One region of the Clostridium sp. CS1-1 genome, then DNA from elsewhere that is predicted to be linked to it. Evidence: riboswitches for the same ligand, from Rfam matches in the RefSeq annotation. Region 1 holds a riboswitch; each other region holds the start of a gene.
The links. A riboswitch is a leader RNA that binds a small molecule or an ion and turns the genes downstream of it on or off. The one in region 1 is predicted to bind cyclic di-GMP.
Positions count from the first base shown of each region.

Region 2: linked by a shared signal. The riboswitch ahead of AC0N0V_RS04675 (sensor domain-containing diguanylate cyclase) and the one ahead of AC0N0V_RS12910 (methyl-accepting chemotaxis protein) in region 1 are both predicted to bind cyclic di-GMP.
Region 3: linked by a shared signal. The riboswitch ahead of AC0N0V_RS18845 (carbon storage regulator) and the one ahead of AC0N0V_RS12910 (methyl-accepting chemotaxis protein) in region 1 are both predicted to bind cyclic di-GMP.

Region 1 is NZ_CM148680.1:2,728,160-2,733,386, reverse strand. Features, by position in the region: gene AC0N0V_RS12935 (DUF3810 domain-containing protein) at 1-776, shown strand, start outside; gene AC0N0V_RS12930 (hypothetical protein) at 973-1,206, opposite strand; gene rpsF (30S ribosomal protein S6) at 1,515-1,802, shown strand; gene AC0N0V_RS12920 (single-stranded DNA-binding protein) at 1,815-2,249, shown strand; gene rpsR (30S ribosomal protein S18) at 2,270-2,524, shown strand; cyclic di-GMP riboswitch class II at 2,767-2,849, shown strand; gene AC0N0V_RS12910 (methyl-accepting chemotaxis protein) at 2,954-4,657, shown strand; gene AC0N0V_RS12905 (response regulator transcription factor) at 4,903-5,227, shown strand, end outside.
Region 2 is NZ_CM148680.1:1,040,406-1,045,632, reverse strand. Features, by position in the region: gene AC0N0V_RS04685 (sensor domain-containing diguanylate cyclase) at 1-74, shown strand, start outside; gene AC0N0V_RS04680 (hypothetical protein) at 549-758, opposite strand; gene AC0N0V_RS04675 (sensor domain-containing diguanylate cyclase) at 1,301-2,509, opposite strand; cyclic di-GMP riboswitch class I at 2,617-2,702, opposite strand; gene trmB (tRNA (guanosine(46)-N7)-methyltransferase TrmB) at 3,126-3,761, opposite strand; gene AC0N0V_RS04665 (site-2 protease family protein) at 4,063-4,707, opposite strand; gene AC0N0V_RS04660 (hypothetical protein) at 4,861-5,227, opposite strand, start outside.
Region 3 is NZ_CM148680.1:4,001,456-4,006,682, reverse strand. Features, by position in the region: gene AC0N0V_RS18860 (NAD-dependent epimerase/dehydratase family protein) at 1-35, shown strand, start outside; gene AC0N0V_RS18855 (DegT/DnrJ/EryC1/StrS family aminotransferase) at 28-1,146, shown strand; gene AC0N0V_RS18850 (acyltransferase) at 1,164-1,688, shown strand; cyclic di-GMP riboswitch class II at 1,803-1,886, shown strand; gene AC0N0V_RS18845 (carbon storage regulator) at 1,968-2,138, shown strand; gene AC0N0V_RS18840 (carbon storage regulator) at 2,410-2,586, shown strand; gene AC0N0V_RS18835 (flagellin N-terminal helical domain-containing protein) at 2,791-3,615, shown strand; gene AC0N0V_RS18830 (motility associated factor glycosyltransferase family protein) at 3,743-5,227, shown strand, end outside.

The DNA of each region.
Region 1 (5,227 bases):
CATCCTTATATGTTCTATTTATGCTATTATGGGGTTTTAACTATAATAGATTACCCTTTGATAAAATAGCAGGACTTAAGATACAGAAGTCCTCAGAAAAAGAACTTTATAATTTATGTGATAGTCTTATAAAAAGAACTAATATTTTAAGAGAAAAAGTAAAAGAAAATTCTCAAGGAGTAATGACAATTCCTGGTGGATATAGAGATACTCTACAGCGTGCCATCAAAGGATATGAAAAAGCTTCTGCGATTTATCCAGAGCTAAGTGGTAAATACGGGCCGCCAAAACCAATATTACTATCTAAAAAAATGAGTTATACAGGAATTACAGGCATTTATATGCCTTATACAGGGGAGCCTAATGTTAATACTAACATACCAGATTTTGATATTGCGTTTACCGCAGCCCATGAAATGGCGCATCAAAGAGGTTTTGCCAGGGAAGATGAAGCTAATTATATTGCTTATTTAGCCTGTACAATGCATCCAGATGTGGACTTTCAATATTCAGGATTAATACTTGCACTTATTAATTCTATGAATGCCTTGGCTGAAAAGAATATAGAAGAATATAAGCAATTGACCGAAAAATATTCCAAGGGAGTAAAACGAGATCTTGTATATAATGATAATTTTTGGTCCCGGTATGAAGGTAAGGTTCAAGAGTCTGCTAATAATGTTAACAATAGTTATTTGAAATCTAATGGTGAAGAAGAGGGAGTAGAGAGTTATGGAAAAATGGTTGATTTACTGCTAGCTGAATATAGAAAGTAAAAAGGTCTATTAGCAAATTCAATGCTAGTGGACCTTTTTATTTACAATTAAAAATCTTTAATAGAAAGATCTTTATGAAAATATTTACAAGAACAAAAACAAATCGTTAACAATTTGTTTTCGGGATGCTGACAAAATCTGCTTTGCAGTATCTTGAGTCAATACTTAATGTTATAGGATCATTCTTAGTTTGATATTATAAAGTAGTCAGTTTATCCGGATCATCATAGTTAGTATCTAGAGGAGTTTCTAAATATTCAGTTCCGTCAGGAAGACCAAGTACATAGTGAAAAGTATTTTCGCTTGGATAAGAAAAATGGTCATAATTATTAGCATATGTACCTATAAGTAGCCAGCCTTGTTCTAAACGCCTATTTACATCGCTCATAATAGTTAAATCTTCAACTTTTTTAATAGTACTTAAATCCATAAAAATCACCTCCCAAGTTTAATTTTTATAATTGTGCATCAAATTCTTCTATGAACAATTCTTAGTTCCTATAATTATTGTTAGTATAATCAAGCATTTTATTTAATGAAATATAAAAATATATAGTAATATTTCTCTTGACCGCCGATTTTAGTATAAAATCACTTGAAAAATTTATTTTATGTTAATACGGACTAGATTTAGAAAAAATATGTTGTTTTTTCACTTAATTCGTGATAAAATACAGAATTGTAGTCCCTGCTGTGAAAAATCACAGCCGTCAGTCCAAGGGGAGGAGGTGAAATCTAATGAGAAAGTATGAAACTATATTCATATTACACCCTTCATTAGACGAAGAAGCTTTTAAAGCTAGCGTTGAAAAATTTAAGGGCGTAATAGAAAATGGTGGAGGAGTAATCGAAAACGTTGATTTTTGGGGTAAGAGAAAACTTGCTTATGAAATAAACAAAGTTAACGAAGGATATTACACTCTAGTAAACTTTACTGCTAACCCTGAATTACCAAAAGAGTTAGACAGAGTTTTCAGAATATCAGATGCTGTTGTAAGACACATAATAGTTAAGAATGAAAATTAGGTGGTGTTTTAATTGAATAAAGTTGTTCTAATTGGAAGATTAACCAAGGATCCAGAGTTAAAATTTACTCCAGGGTCTGGTACAGCTGTTGCCACCTTTACAATTGCCGTTGATAGAAAATTTTCTAAAGACGGACAAAAAGAAGCCGACTTTATTCCTATAGTAGTATGGGGAAAACAGGCTGAATCTACAGCAAACTATATGAGTAAAGGAAAACTTATAGGTATTAGCGGTAGAATTCAAACAAGAAGTTATGATGCCAAAGACGGTAGCAAAAGATATGTCACTGAGGTTATTGCAGAAGAAGTTCAGTTCCTTGAATGGGGAAGTGAGAATAAGTCTGCAGCACCATCATTCAATGACAATCATTCTGGAAGATTTGGTAATGAAGAAACATCATATGGACAGGATATAACTCCAGTAGATGATGGAGATATCCCATTCTAGAGAGGTAAGGAGGGATAAGCATGGCAGATAGAGAAGGCGGAAGAAGAAATTCAGCTAAAATGAGAAGAGCAAGAAAAAAAGTTTGTGCTTTTTGCATGGATAAAGTTGAATTTATAGATTACAAAGATATAAATAAACTAAGAAAATATGTTACTGAAAGAGGAAAGATTCTTCCAAGAAGAATTTCCGGTACTTGCGCTAAGCATCAAAGATCAGTTACTGATGCTATAAAGAGAGCAAGAAACATAGCATTATTACCATTTACAACTGAGTAAAGCAAAAGCTGAAGAATATACGTTGGATATTCTTCGGCTTTTTTTATTTAGCATGAATTTAAAACTTTTTTCCATGAGAAATATGATGGTAGATATTTAAAATAAAGGGTTTCAGTAAGAGCTATGATAGAAGCAGAACTAATGATATTACATAATGTGATAGTATGCTTGAAAATCACAAAAATTGTTGAAAATTAAAGCCTTATATGGTAATATGTTTATGGTTTATATTACTTAAAATTAAATTATATGGAAACGATGAAGAGCTTTCTGTAAATGGGTACCTTGAAAGCTTTGAGTTAATGGTGCAACCGGCCTGTATTTATTGCACAGACGTCATAATAATGTCTGTTAAAATTCAGGCCTTTTTTAATACTATATATTCGAAGGGGGGAATATTGATGTAGTTACCTGCATCATATAAGGTTTATGGGAAAGTTAGGCTTTAAAATACTAAAAAGAGTAGGGTTAATATTTGTTATTTCAATGATTATACTGTTTACAACTAATTTATTTATCTTTAGGCATGTATTTTTAAAGATACAAGAAAATGTGGCAAGCTGTGCTAGTAAAGCAGTGAGTTCTATTGATGGTGATAAGGTAGACAAGGTTATAAAAAGTAAGTCTATGGACAGTAAGGAATATAAAGAAATAAAGGATTCTCTCATGACGTATAAAAATGATACAGATGTAAAATTTTTGTATATTTTAGGAAAGGGAGAAGATGACAGTGCTTACACTTTAGTGGATGCAAATATAAAGGAAAGTGACGATATTGGAGAAAAGTACGATTTAGAAAAAGAAATGTCTGAGGCATTTGGAGGAAAAATAACTTATTCAAAAAACCCTGTAGAAGATAGAGATGGTGTACTTATATCTGGATATGCACCTATAAAAAACTCTTCAGATGAGATTATAGCTATTGTAGGAGCAGATATAGATGTACATCTACATACATATACCAAAAAGATTATGTATGTAAGTCTTATAGCTACAGCTTTTATTATATCCATCTTAACTGCCTTAATGAGTTTTCACTTATCAAAGAAAATATCATTAAATGTAGGTAAAATTAAACATGGACTTGATAGAATGTCTAAAGGGGACTTAACAGCTCCAATAAGTGTTAAATGTGGAGACGAAATTGAGGATATCGCTCTATATATTGATAAAGTTAGGATGGATATTAAAAAAATTATTGAAGATATAGGGGTAACCTCAAATAGAGTAAGTCGGCAGACAGAAAATCTATCAGCAATATCAGAAGAACTAGCAGTTGGTTCCGAATCGGTTGCTGAATCCATTGAAGATGGTGCAAGAAACTTAAGTGTACAGTCGGAACAAATGTCAGTTATAAGTAATATATTAGATAACTTCGGAGGGAAAGTTAATCAAATTTCATCATTGGCTGAGAGGTTAAATTCTGAGGTTGAGATTATAAATAATAAAGCACAGGAAAGTGATAAGGACTTAGTCAATTTTGAAGAATCAATTAAAGATGTAAATATATCTTTTGATGATGTAAGAGATAAAATAAAAGGCTTTAGTATACACTTAAACGAAATCAGTAAAATAACCAATATCATAAATGGTATTGCAGATCAAACGGAGTTACTTGCTCTAAACGCGGCTATTGAGGCTGCAAGTGCTGGAGAAAAAGGAAAGGGATTCTCAGTGGTTGCAGAAGAAATAAGGAAACTAGCAGAACAATCAAAGAACTCAGCACAGAACATAACTTCTTTGATAGAAGTTGTCTTACGTGAGGGGGATTTGATTACTGAGACATCAGATGATATGAACGATAAGCTTAATAATCAGATGATAAAGCTTGGTAGGTCTACAGATAGTCTTAAGACAGTTATAAGCTATATAGAAGGAATTTTTCCTAAAATTAGTGATATACACAATAACATAATTGTCATTAATGAAGAAAAGCAAAAGATAATTGAAGATACTAAAGACATATCTTCTGCATCAGGGAATATTTTATATTCTGTAGAAGAAATATCAGCCTCTTCTCAAGAGATAAGTGCTTCTTCGCAACAAATAGCAAGTTCAGCTGAGCAGTTAACTGATATAACAGAGCGAATGGTAAAATATATAGATAGATTTCAAATTTATGAAGATAAGTAGAGTGTAATGTAGCGCTACCAAAGGTTTTATCAGATATAGAAGCTAAAGCATAAACATAGCTGATTGTATGGATGGGAAACTATAAATTTAATGAAAAATAATAGACAATATATTATATGAGCCTGTATCCTAAGCTGGATTCAGGCTTTTGGCTTTGCACTTAGTTAACTCCTTTATTCAAGAAAGAAAAGTAAAATATTATTAAAAATTGTCAAATATGGTATAATTACATAGAGGTGATAACTGTGGAAAATATAAAAATTTTAGTAGTTGAAGATGATGAAGAAATTAATAGTTTAATATCTAAAGCTTTGATAAGAGATGGGTATGAAGTTACCTCAGTTTTTGATGGTAAAAAGGCATTAGAGGAATTCGAAAGTAATAAGTTCAATATTGTATTATTGGATATAATGCTTCCTTATGTTGATGGTATAGAGGTTATGAGAAGGATAAGAGAAAAGAGTACCGTACCTATACTCATACTATCAGCAAAAGGAGAGGAAACAGACAAAATCATAGGTTTAGGGCTTGGTGCAGATGATTATATGACTAAACCTTTTTCAGTGGCTG
Region 2 (5,227 bases), 1.7 Mb from region 1:
TTCCTGAACAACTAAGCCGAGCCGATAAAAACATGTATAAAAACAAGTATGAGAAAAAGAAGGGAACAAGATGATAATAAAAGTCATCTTGTTTTTTTAATAACATCATATATACTTAAATTATTATTAATTCCCTTAGACCATACTTTATAGTCTAACATCAAACTCGTTCAAACACCTTTTGTATTTTTAACAACTGTTCATTATTTCTATTTCGGAACGCAATTTGAATTTCTCATCTTAGAATTTTAAGCGTATATCTGGTTAATGCTTAAGCTTAAAATTATTAGACTACTTTGTTCCCTGCTAAAAACTCATTCTATAAATCCGTCTATTTTCAAGCCTTTCAACAGTTCTCTCTTGCTTAATTTCCTGATTTTTATTCCAACTATTTTCATGCTAATGTTAGCTTGAATGATGGATGTTAAAAAAAGCATGAAGACTCAGGAGAGTTTCCTGATTTTTGCTCATACTTTATGGAACGTTTTTTTATTCGTAGAATGATTTTTTAACTGTGAAAAGAGTTTGTTTTGTTAATACGCCTACTTCTAATTGAAAAAGTCTTTAAGACTCTTTACTTTTAAGTTATAATCCTTAACCCACGTCTTATATGCCTGGCCATCTAAAAGTTTAATCATTTTATCTATCCCTTGCGTTTCCTTAAAATATTCTAACGCTAAATGATACTGTTCTTTATCTAAATAAAACATGATAATTGGTGGAAGATTATTAGCCATAAGAAGATAATTAAGTAACATTCTGCCCCCCCTGCCATAATAATTGCTTACAGTTTGAGAGTAACAGTAAAAATAGCAGACTATCTCTAATGCATTGCAGTAATCTATCTCAATATTATTAATGTCTTGTACTAATTAACTTAGGATTTCATACTCTTCTGTTGCCACTTTATTTCCCGTTAGAACAAAATAAACCCTCTCAATTATATCCATAGATAGCTTCATTTTAGTTTCCTTACTTAACTTAAAAATATCCTGACAAAGCTCTTTATGATTTTCTATGTCTCTAATTGCATTTTTGCTCCCATTAAAATTAGTTATCTTTTCTCCATTAAATATTGCTTCAACATCTCTCAGTCTAGTTTCATCATTCTATTTGATGTAGTGTTATCTTCTTCTCCGAAGATTTCTTTCTATTCTGATACTTGCTCTGAATTTTAAATATAAACTTGGAACAAATATTTCCTCTATATTCTTAACAACTCTATTACCTACATGCAGAATTTATTTTCATAATACATATTCTCCAATTACATCTGATATTATTTGTTTAACTCGACTATCTATTTTATCTTTTTATGTTTATGTAATTTATTAGTATACATATCTTTGTCTGCATTTTTAAAAGTTTCTTCCATTTTGCCAATCGAATTCTCAGTAAAGGCATGTCCAATAGATATTTGAATTGACCATTTTTTATTAACCATATTATAACTTTTAATTAATGAATTAATATTTTTGCAAAGCTCTATTATTCCAGATTTATCAGTATTCCTAACTATAACTACAAATTCATCTCCACCTATTCTTGAAACAGATATATCCTTATTTTCTATAGATAATAACAGGTCTGAGACTATCCTAATAATTTCATCACCTTTACCATGTCCCATAGTATCGTTTATTACCTTAAGGTTGTCTAAATCGCAAACAATTACTCCAACTGGTAAGTTATTTAGAGTATTCAGTTCTTCTATTTGTTTGTCATAAAAGGTTCTATTTTTCAACCCTGTTAAGCTATCATGATAAGTTAAATAATTCAGCTTTTCTTCTAATGCTTTTCTCTTACTAATATCTCTACAAACACCTGCAAATGCTATAAGGTTTCCATTACTATCATATTCTGGTGTAACATAATCTTCTATCCAAATGCAACTACCATTTTTATGAACCCATCTTGATTCAATTGGTTTTGAATAATCTAATTCATTATTCATTTTCTTAATTAAAATTGGGACATCCTCTGGATGTGCAACCTTAAAAACGAACATATAGTCATCATAATTGTTTTGCACCTCATATCCAACTACTTCTTCAATAGCTGGACTAACATAAACAAACTTAGGTTCAGGAACAATTTGAAAACGATATATTATATCCTTTGCATTTTCAAGTACATTTCTTAATTTTTGTTCTCTTTGTTCAATCTTCTTGTATCTTGATATATCAATCATAGAACCATATTTCCTAAGAACTTTTCCACAATCATCCTCTATTATTTTAATTTGTAACTCTATGTATACTAAACTTCCATTCTTATGTGTAAAGAGCATGTCTATATTGTCAACAAATTTCAAATTAAGGTTAGAATGAATTTCCTCATCTTTAATAAAATCAAAAATGCTCCTCCCTATCATTTCATCATGAGGAAATCCCAATATGTTAACTACGTTATGACTTATATCAATAATTGAATTACTGCTATCTAATTCAAACGTAATCTCTTTTTTTATACTATCCCAAATTGAATTGCCCTTCTCTAAACATTCCATGTCAACACCAAATCCTTTAATACTTTATATAATAAAATTTTTGTTAAAAATATAAGCTATAGCACATACCTCAGACTGCTATAGCTTATAACATAATAGTTATACCTATTTGCAACCCGACTATCATAGCATTAAAAACTTTAGACTCGTAGCTTTGCGTCTCCAACTTTCGCTGAATTTGCCATTTAATTGATTTAAAAGTTTTAATTTTAAAAATTTTTCTCTTTCATTTTCTCCATGCTTTACTGACAAACTTTGATTAAATTATGCAGAAAAATAACTTTTCAATAATTTTCTCAATCATTTAGTCTGATTATAGAGTAATTGTATCAATAATTCAAGGCTTCTTTATTCCATACATTCCCCCTTCGGAGATTCACTCATGTCTCTAATCTCCCTATTTTCAAGCCTTCCAGCAGTTTGATGTCAATCCTTATATCAATCTTTTATGGCTTGAATGAAAAGAGGGAAGAAAAAATCCAATAAAAAATCCACATCCCTGGCTTAGTTTATTCCAGAAATGTGGATTCTTTTCCTATGTTTATTCCGTTTTTTTGTCAGAACTTTTTTTTCATTGTAAGGACTCTTTTTTAAGTGTCAGAACTATTTTTGGGGGCTACAATAACTTAGCTAGCAAAAACATAGTCTTCATGCCAAGTGAAGTAAATTTCTCTTCATACTCAGTAACAACATTTCCTTGGAAATCACTCTTATGCAGGTCATAAGTCAAGTACTCCATGCTGAAACCACTCTCTTTAAAATAAACCTGTGAATCCTCAAATAGCTGAGCATCGTCTGTCTTAAACCATATTTCGCTACCTGGTTTCAAAAACTTTTTATACTCTGTTAAAAACTTTGTATGTGTAAGTCTTCTTTTGTTATGTCTTTCCTTCGGCCATGGATTACAAAAGTTTATATAAATTCTACTTACTTCATCCTTATCAAATACTTCTGATATACCAGCTATATTCATAGGGATGACCCTTCCATTTTCTAATTCAGCTTCAACTAATTTCTTTAGAGCATATATTATTACTTCATCTTTTAAATCCACACCTATATAATTTATATTAGGGTTTTGCTCGGCATGAGTTGATATAAACTTTCCTCTTCCACATCCTAGCTCTAAGTATATATCATTATTATTCTTAAATTCCTCATGCCATTTACCCTTATATTCTTTTGGATTTACTATAGTTAAAGGACTTGATTCCATCTCAGGTCTAGCCCACCATTTCTTTCTTAATCTCATGAAATTCCTCCTGATTTACAAATAAAATTCTACATTAATTATATATTTTCTACAAAATAATTATGCAGTTTAAAGTTAATATTGTCAATTATGTACTAAGAATAATTGCACAAAAATTACTGCATAAGGCAAATCGCCATTATGCAGCTTGTTAACCACTACCTGTTCAATTCTTAAATTTAGTTCTAATTTAATTTTATCTACATTAAATATATTTTCTACCAAACTTAATTAAGAATCTTTCCACAAAGAACAAAAATTAACCTTTATTGTCAACTGTTAATTTCCCATTAATTATTACTTACATCATAGCTCCAGCAATTCTTGTCAGCGCATTATATAAAAATGCTGATGGAATTCCTACAATATAATTTACTAATGGAGTTGCAATAAAAATAAGAAGTATTATAAGTTGATACCTGTAAAAAGTATCAGATATCTTGTAATAAGCAGATGGAAATAAGTCCCTTAAAACATGGAATCCATCAAGCCCTGGAATAGGTATTAGATTAAAGATAAAAAGCATACAGTTTATGCTAATTACTGCTCTAAGTATAGTAACTAATATTGCATATAGAGTAGGAGTTGAACCTAAAGCATTGTATCCAAATTTCAACAGAAGACCCATAAGTATCGCTCCAACAAAGGCTACTATTAAATTTGCAATTGGTCCTGCTATAGACACCTTTAAATCATCCTTGTATCTATTTTTAAAAGCACTTGGGTTAGTCTCTACAGGCTTTGCCCATCCAAATCCTATTACTAATATCATTATAAATCCTAATATATCTATATGTACAAACGGATTTAAGGTAAGCTTACCTTGAAACTTTGGCGTTTTATCTCCAAGTTTGTCTGCAACAAAAGCATGGGCATATTCGTGAAAAGTAAGTCCTATTAATATTGCTGGTATTATAAGAATTTTTCCTAATAACCAATTATTCAAACAAAATCATCCCTTCTTTAATCAATTCCACTAAAAGTATCTTAATTATAACAAAAGCAACACTAATACTCAACAAATGTGATGTAAATTAAGAAAACATTCACAGTTATATAAAAAGGATTAGTGACACATACTTTCACTAATCCCTTCTCTTTAGTTAAATAAAGTTTTTACAAGCTTTCCATCACTTACTGATATAGATCCACCATCATACATCTGAACAAAGTTTCCAGCGTAAAGGTATTCTTTACCACTTCCGAACTCTTTTACAACCCCTCTTAGATTATCATTTATATAAATTTTACCTTGAGGGTTAACAAATATATCCTCTTTTCCTACTGCCATTCTTAAATCTACCATCTGAAACTTACTTGGATCATCCTTTATGTTTCCATAATATATTTTAGTAACCTTATTTTCTTGAGTTTCTCCTACATAGACGTTGTCATTATCATCAACAGCTATTAATGACAGTTTTTCTACTCCATTTATAGTTATTGGATTATTTTGTCCAGTTACT
Region 3 (5,227 bases), 1.3 Mb from region 1:
CCATAGAATGGTATAGGGGTGTTAAAAATGATTAAACTTGCAGTGCCAGATATAGGAGAAGAGGAATTAGAAGAAGTGAAAAAAGTCTTTGACTCCAAGTATTTAGTTCATGGTGATAAGGTGGAGGAGCTAGAAGATCTATTAAAGAAATATATTGGTGCAAAACATGTTATAGCAGTAAGTAGTGGAACAGCAGCATTGCATCTAGCACTAGCTTCTCTAAATATAAAGTCAGGAGATGAAGTTATAGTACCTAACTTCACCTTTCCTGCTACATCAAATGTAGTAGAACTTTTAGGAGCTACAACTAGATTTGTAGATATTGAATTAGATTCTTTAGGTATGGATGCAAATAAAATAGAAAGTAGTATTACGGAAAAAACAAAGGCAATAATCCCTGTTCATGAGTTTGGACAGTGTGCAGATATGGATGGAATAATGAAAGTAGCGCAAAAATATAATTTAAAAGTAATAGAGGATGCAGCATGTGCTCTAGGTGCGGAATACAAAAATAAAAAGGCTGGAACTATAGGAGATATAGGATGTTTCAGTCTTCATCCAAGGAAAGCTATAACTACTGGTGAAGGTGGAATTATTGTTACTAACAATGATGAGATTGCTGATAAGCTAAGAATACTTAGAAACCATGGTTTAACTTACATAAATGGAAAACCACAGTTTGTCGATGCCGGTTTTAATTATAGGCTGACAAACATTCAAGGAGCCATTGGTACAGTACAGATGAGAAAATTAGATAAGATTAATGAAGTAAGAGCAAAAGTAGCTAGCAGGTATAATGAATTATTAAGCTCTATTTCTGGAATATCTCTTCCGGTTGAAAAGGACTATGGTAAACATGTGTGGCAAACGTATCATGTACTTTTAAACAAGAAGTTTGATAGAAACTTGGTTATCAAAAAACTAAAAGATAGAGGAATAGAAACAAACTTTGGAGCCTATGCTGTGCATGAGCAGCCATATTATAAAGACAAATATAATTATAATGGTAGTGATTTTAATAATTCAATTTATGCATATGAACAAGGATTGGCATTACCGTTACATAGTGAACTTACACATGAGACTATAACATATATTGTGTCGGAACTGGAGAAGGTTTTGTATCAATTCAATAAAGAAATTTAGTTTAAAGAGGTGAAAGTATGGCATACAAACAATGGAAGAGTGAAGGGAATGGATTACCTAATAAAGAAAGCCTAAGTAAGTGCGGAACCAATGTAATAATTGAAGACGGCGTTAGGATATTTCATCCTGAAAATATTGAAATAGGAGATAACGTATATATAGGACACAATACAATATTAAAGGGATATTATAATTCTAAGCTAATTATAGGCTCTAATACATGGATTGGTCAGAATTGCTTTATACATGGAGCTGGTGGCGTAACTATAGGTGAAAATGTAGGGATAGGACCTATGGTAAAGATTCATGGCGCAAGACATAAAGAACTAGGAATAGATACGCCAATATTATTTTCAGGCTTAGAATTTTTTCCGATAACCATCTGCGATGATTGTAATATAGGAATAGGTGCAGTAATTTTACCAGGAGTAACTATTGGTAAGAGATGTAAAATTGGTGCAAATGCAGTTGTCAATAAAAGTATTCAGGAATATTCAATAGCTGTAGGTGTACCAGCTAAAGTAATAAAAGAAAGAAAATGAAGTATACTATGAATATTCATAATCATATAATTAGTAAAATATTATACAAAGAAATTCCTCAATTGAAATTAACCAATACCTTGTTGAAGTTCCATAATTTTGATGATATAATATTATTGTTTTGGAAACTATGAAAGATTTCTTGTATTTGGTCACTTTAGAAATTTGGAGTTATTAGTGCAACCGGCCAATTAAAGTTATTAAATTTATTTAGAAATTTAATAACTTTAATTGGCCTTTATTTATTTTAGGTATTCTTTATTTCAAGGAGGAGAAAATATGTTAGTTTTAGGCAGGAAGCCAGGAGAATATGTTGTAATAAACGAAAATATTAAAGTAAAAGTTATAAAAAATGAAGTAGGAGGACTGAGGTTAGCTATAGAGGCGCCTAATGATGTTAAGATAGTAAGAGGAGAAATTCTTGATAAGGAAAATAATTCGAATTTTTAAAAATATTCTATTAATAAAAAATATTTAATTTAAAAAAACTATAAAGTTTAAAGTAAACATATCGATAGGATAAATATAAGTAATAGAAAAGTTAAGTAAAAAACTTAAAAATTACTATAAAGTTTTTATTAAGAGAAACGAAAATAAAAGTAAGAAAATTAAATTATGAAATAATCATGGACGATTAATAAACTTATCTAAATTTGCAGGAGGCAAATAAGAGATAGGCTTATTAATCGTCCATTTTTTCGATTCAAGGAGGATGAGAATTATGTTAGTAGTAGGCAGGAAGCCGGGAGAATACATAGTAATTGGAGATAACATAAAAGTTAAAGTTGTAAAGAGTGACAATGGTGATTTAAGACTAGCTGTTGATGCACCTAGGGATATTAAGATTGTTAGGGGCGAAGTTTGGGAAGAGCAGCAGAAAGTGGCTATAAGCAAATAATTTAATATTAAGAACTCAGGAGGAGTTAACTATTCTCGTAATTCAGCAGGATGCTGGAAGGGCAGGATAGTTAACTCCTTTTTTAGTTAAATGATAAGTCAAAAGAAAAAATCAATAAATTTAGTTAGTAAGCTTAAATAGCTTAACTATAAATAAAACAGTGGAAAAGGAAGTCCACTTTAAAATTCAAGGAGGGAAAATATTATGATAATTAATCACAATCTTAATGCTATGGATGCTCACAGAAATATGGGAGTTAACATTGGTGCAGCAGGAAAGTCAATGGAAAAGTTAAGCTCAGGTTTAAGAATTAACAGAGCTGGAGATGACGCAGCTGGACTAGCTATTTCTGAAAAAATGAGAGGACAAATCAGAGGTTTAGATCAAGGATCAAGAAATGCTCAAGATGGTATTTCATTAATACAAACTGCAGAAGGTGCTTTAAATGAAACTCACTCAATTCTTCAAAGAATGAGAGAATTATCAGTTCAATCATCAACTGCAACAAATACATCAGCAGATAGAGCAGCTTTAAATTCTGAATTTACTCAATTAAAATCAGAAATCTCTAGAATAGCAACTCAGACACAATTTAACACTAAAACTCTTATGTCAGGTTCATTTGCAACAACTGGATTGGATTTCCAGGTTGGAGCAAATGCAAATCAAACCATAACATTAAAAATAAATGATATGAGAGCTTCAGGTACTACATTAGGTTTATCAGCTTCATCTATCTCTACTTCAACAAATGCACAAACAGCAATTACTTCTGTAAATAGTGCTATAGCTGCCGTTTCAAAGGAAAGAGCTAACCTTGGTTCAATCCAAAACAGATTAGAGCATACAATCAATAACTTAAACACAGCTTCAGAAAACCTACAAGCATCAGAATCAAGAGTAAGAGACGTAGACATGGCAAAGGAAATGATGAGCTTCAGTAAAAATAATATTTTACAACAGGCTGCTCAAGCTATGCTTGCACAAGCAAATCAAGCGCCTCAAGGTGTTCTACAATTATTAAGATAGTTTTGGATTTTAGACATACCAAATTTATTTTTGGTATGTCTTTTCCTTATACTGAACTTTTTTCCTAAAGGGTATTTAATAATTTACGATAAATGTAATATTAATAACTATTTTGGAGAGTTGATATATGAAGATAGATTGTAATACAAAATATTATGTAGAAAAAAGTAAGGACGAGAAAAATATAATTAATATAAATGCAGAAGGAAAATCTTTATATATAGGAAGCAAATATTCTGTACAGAGAGATATAGACTTCTTTAAAAATAAAATTAATGAATTAAATGAAGAAACAATTTTAGTAGTTTTTGGACTGGGAACAGGAGAACATATACTAGAACTTTTAAAAATAACTACCAGTAATAATAAAATTCTAATAATAGAACCAGATAAAAATATACTTGGAATTTTTCAGGAATTATCCTATAAAAACATTATAAAAAATGATAAAAGGATATTAATCTTAAATAAAAACGAAAACAACTTAAATGATTTAATAGATCAGTATATAAATATTAATAATATGAACAATGTAGAAATTTTAGACTTTGCCAATTATAATAAAATATACGGTAATGAATATACTCAGTTAACTAACTTAATAAGAAACCGTGTAAATAGCTTAATTTTTGGATTAAATACAACGATTGCCTTTGCAGAGCAGTATTTTACTTGTTTCATAGAAAATATATCAACTATGGCTAAAAGTACTTTTATAAACAATTTAAAGAATAGCTTTAAAAATAAGCCAGCTATAGTTGTTTCTGCAGGACCATCCTTGCAAAAGAATATAGAACTATTAAGAGAATGTCACGAAAAGTTTCTTATAATAACAGGAGGTAGAACTCTAAAGTCTGTATTAGATATGGGGGTTAATCCAGACTTTGTATGTGTATTAGATCCTGGAGAGCCGTCCTATAAAGTTATGGAAGATTCCTTAGATAGGGAGATTCCCATGGTTTTCAATGAACTCAGCAATCATAAGGTAGTGGATGAATATAAAGGAAAAAAAATATTTTTTAGTGATTTGCTTATGAAAGAAGTTACAGAAAAGGTAATAGGTAAAAGAGTCGATGGACTATATCAAGGAGGGTCTGTAGCACATATATGCACATCCTTTGCTGGTTATTTAGGGTGTAATCCTATAATCTTTATAGGACAAGATTTTGCATATACAAACAATAAATATCATGCAGATGCAGCTACAAAGGATATTGATAGAAATCTTAATCTTGTAGAATATAAACAAAGTGAAATATCAACAGAGGATATTAATGGAGAACAGGTTTTAACTAGTAAGGTATTTTTATTCTATAAAGAACTTTTAGAAAAATTTATACAGGGAAATCCACAAATAAAATTTATCAATAGTACTGAAGGTGGTGCCAATATAATAGGAACTGAAGTAAAGAGTTTAAAAGAAACAATAAGTAATTATAAAGATATCATAGACAAAGATATAAAAGATCTTTTAAATAGGGAAAATGGCTTATCTATGGAAAATCTAAAAATAAATTTAGAAAAAGCAGTAGAAGATTTGAAAACAATAGAAGAAAAAAGCAAAGCAGCAGTAGAGTATTCCAGAAAGATTATAGAACACTATACCGGGAAA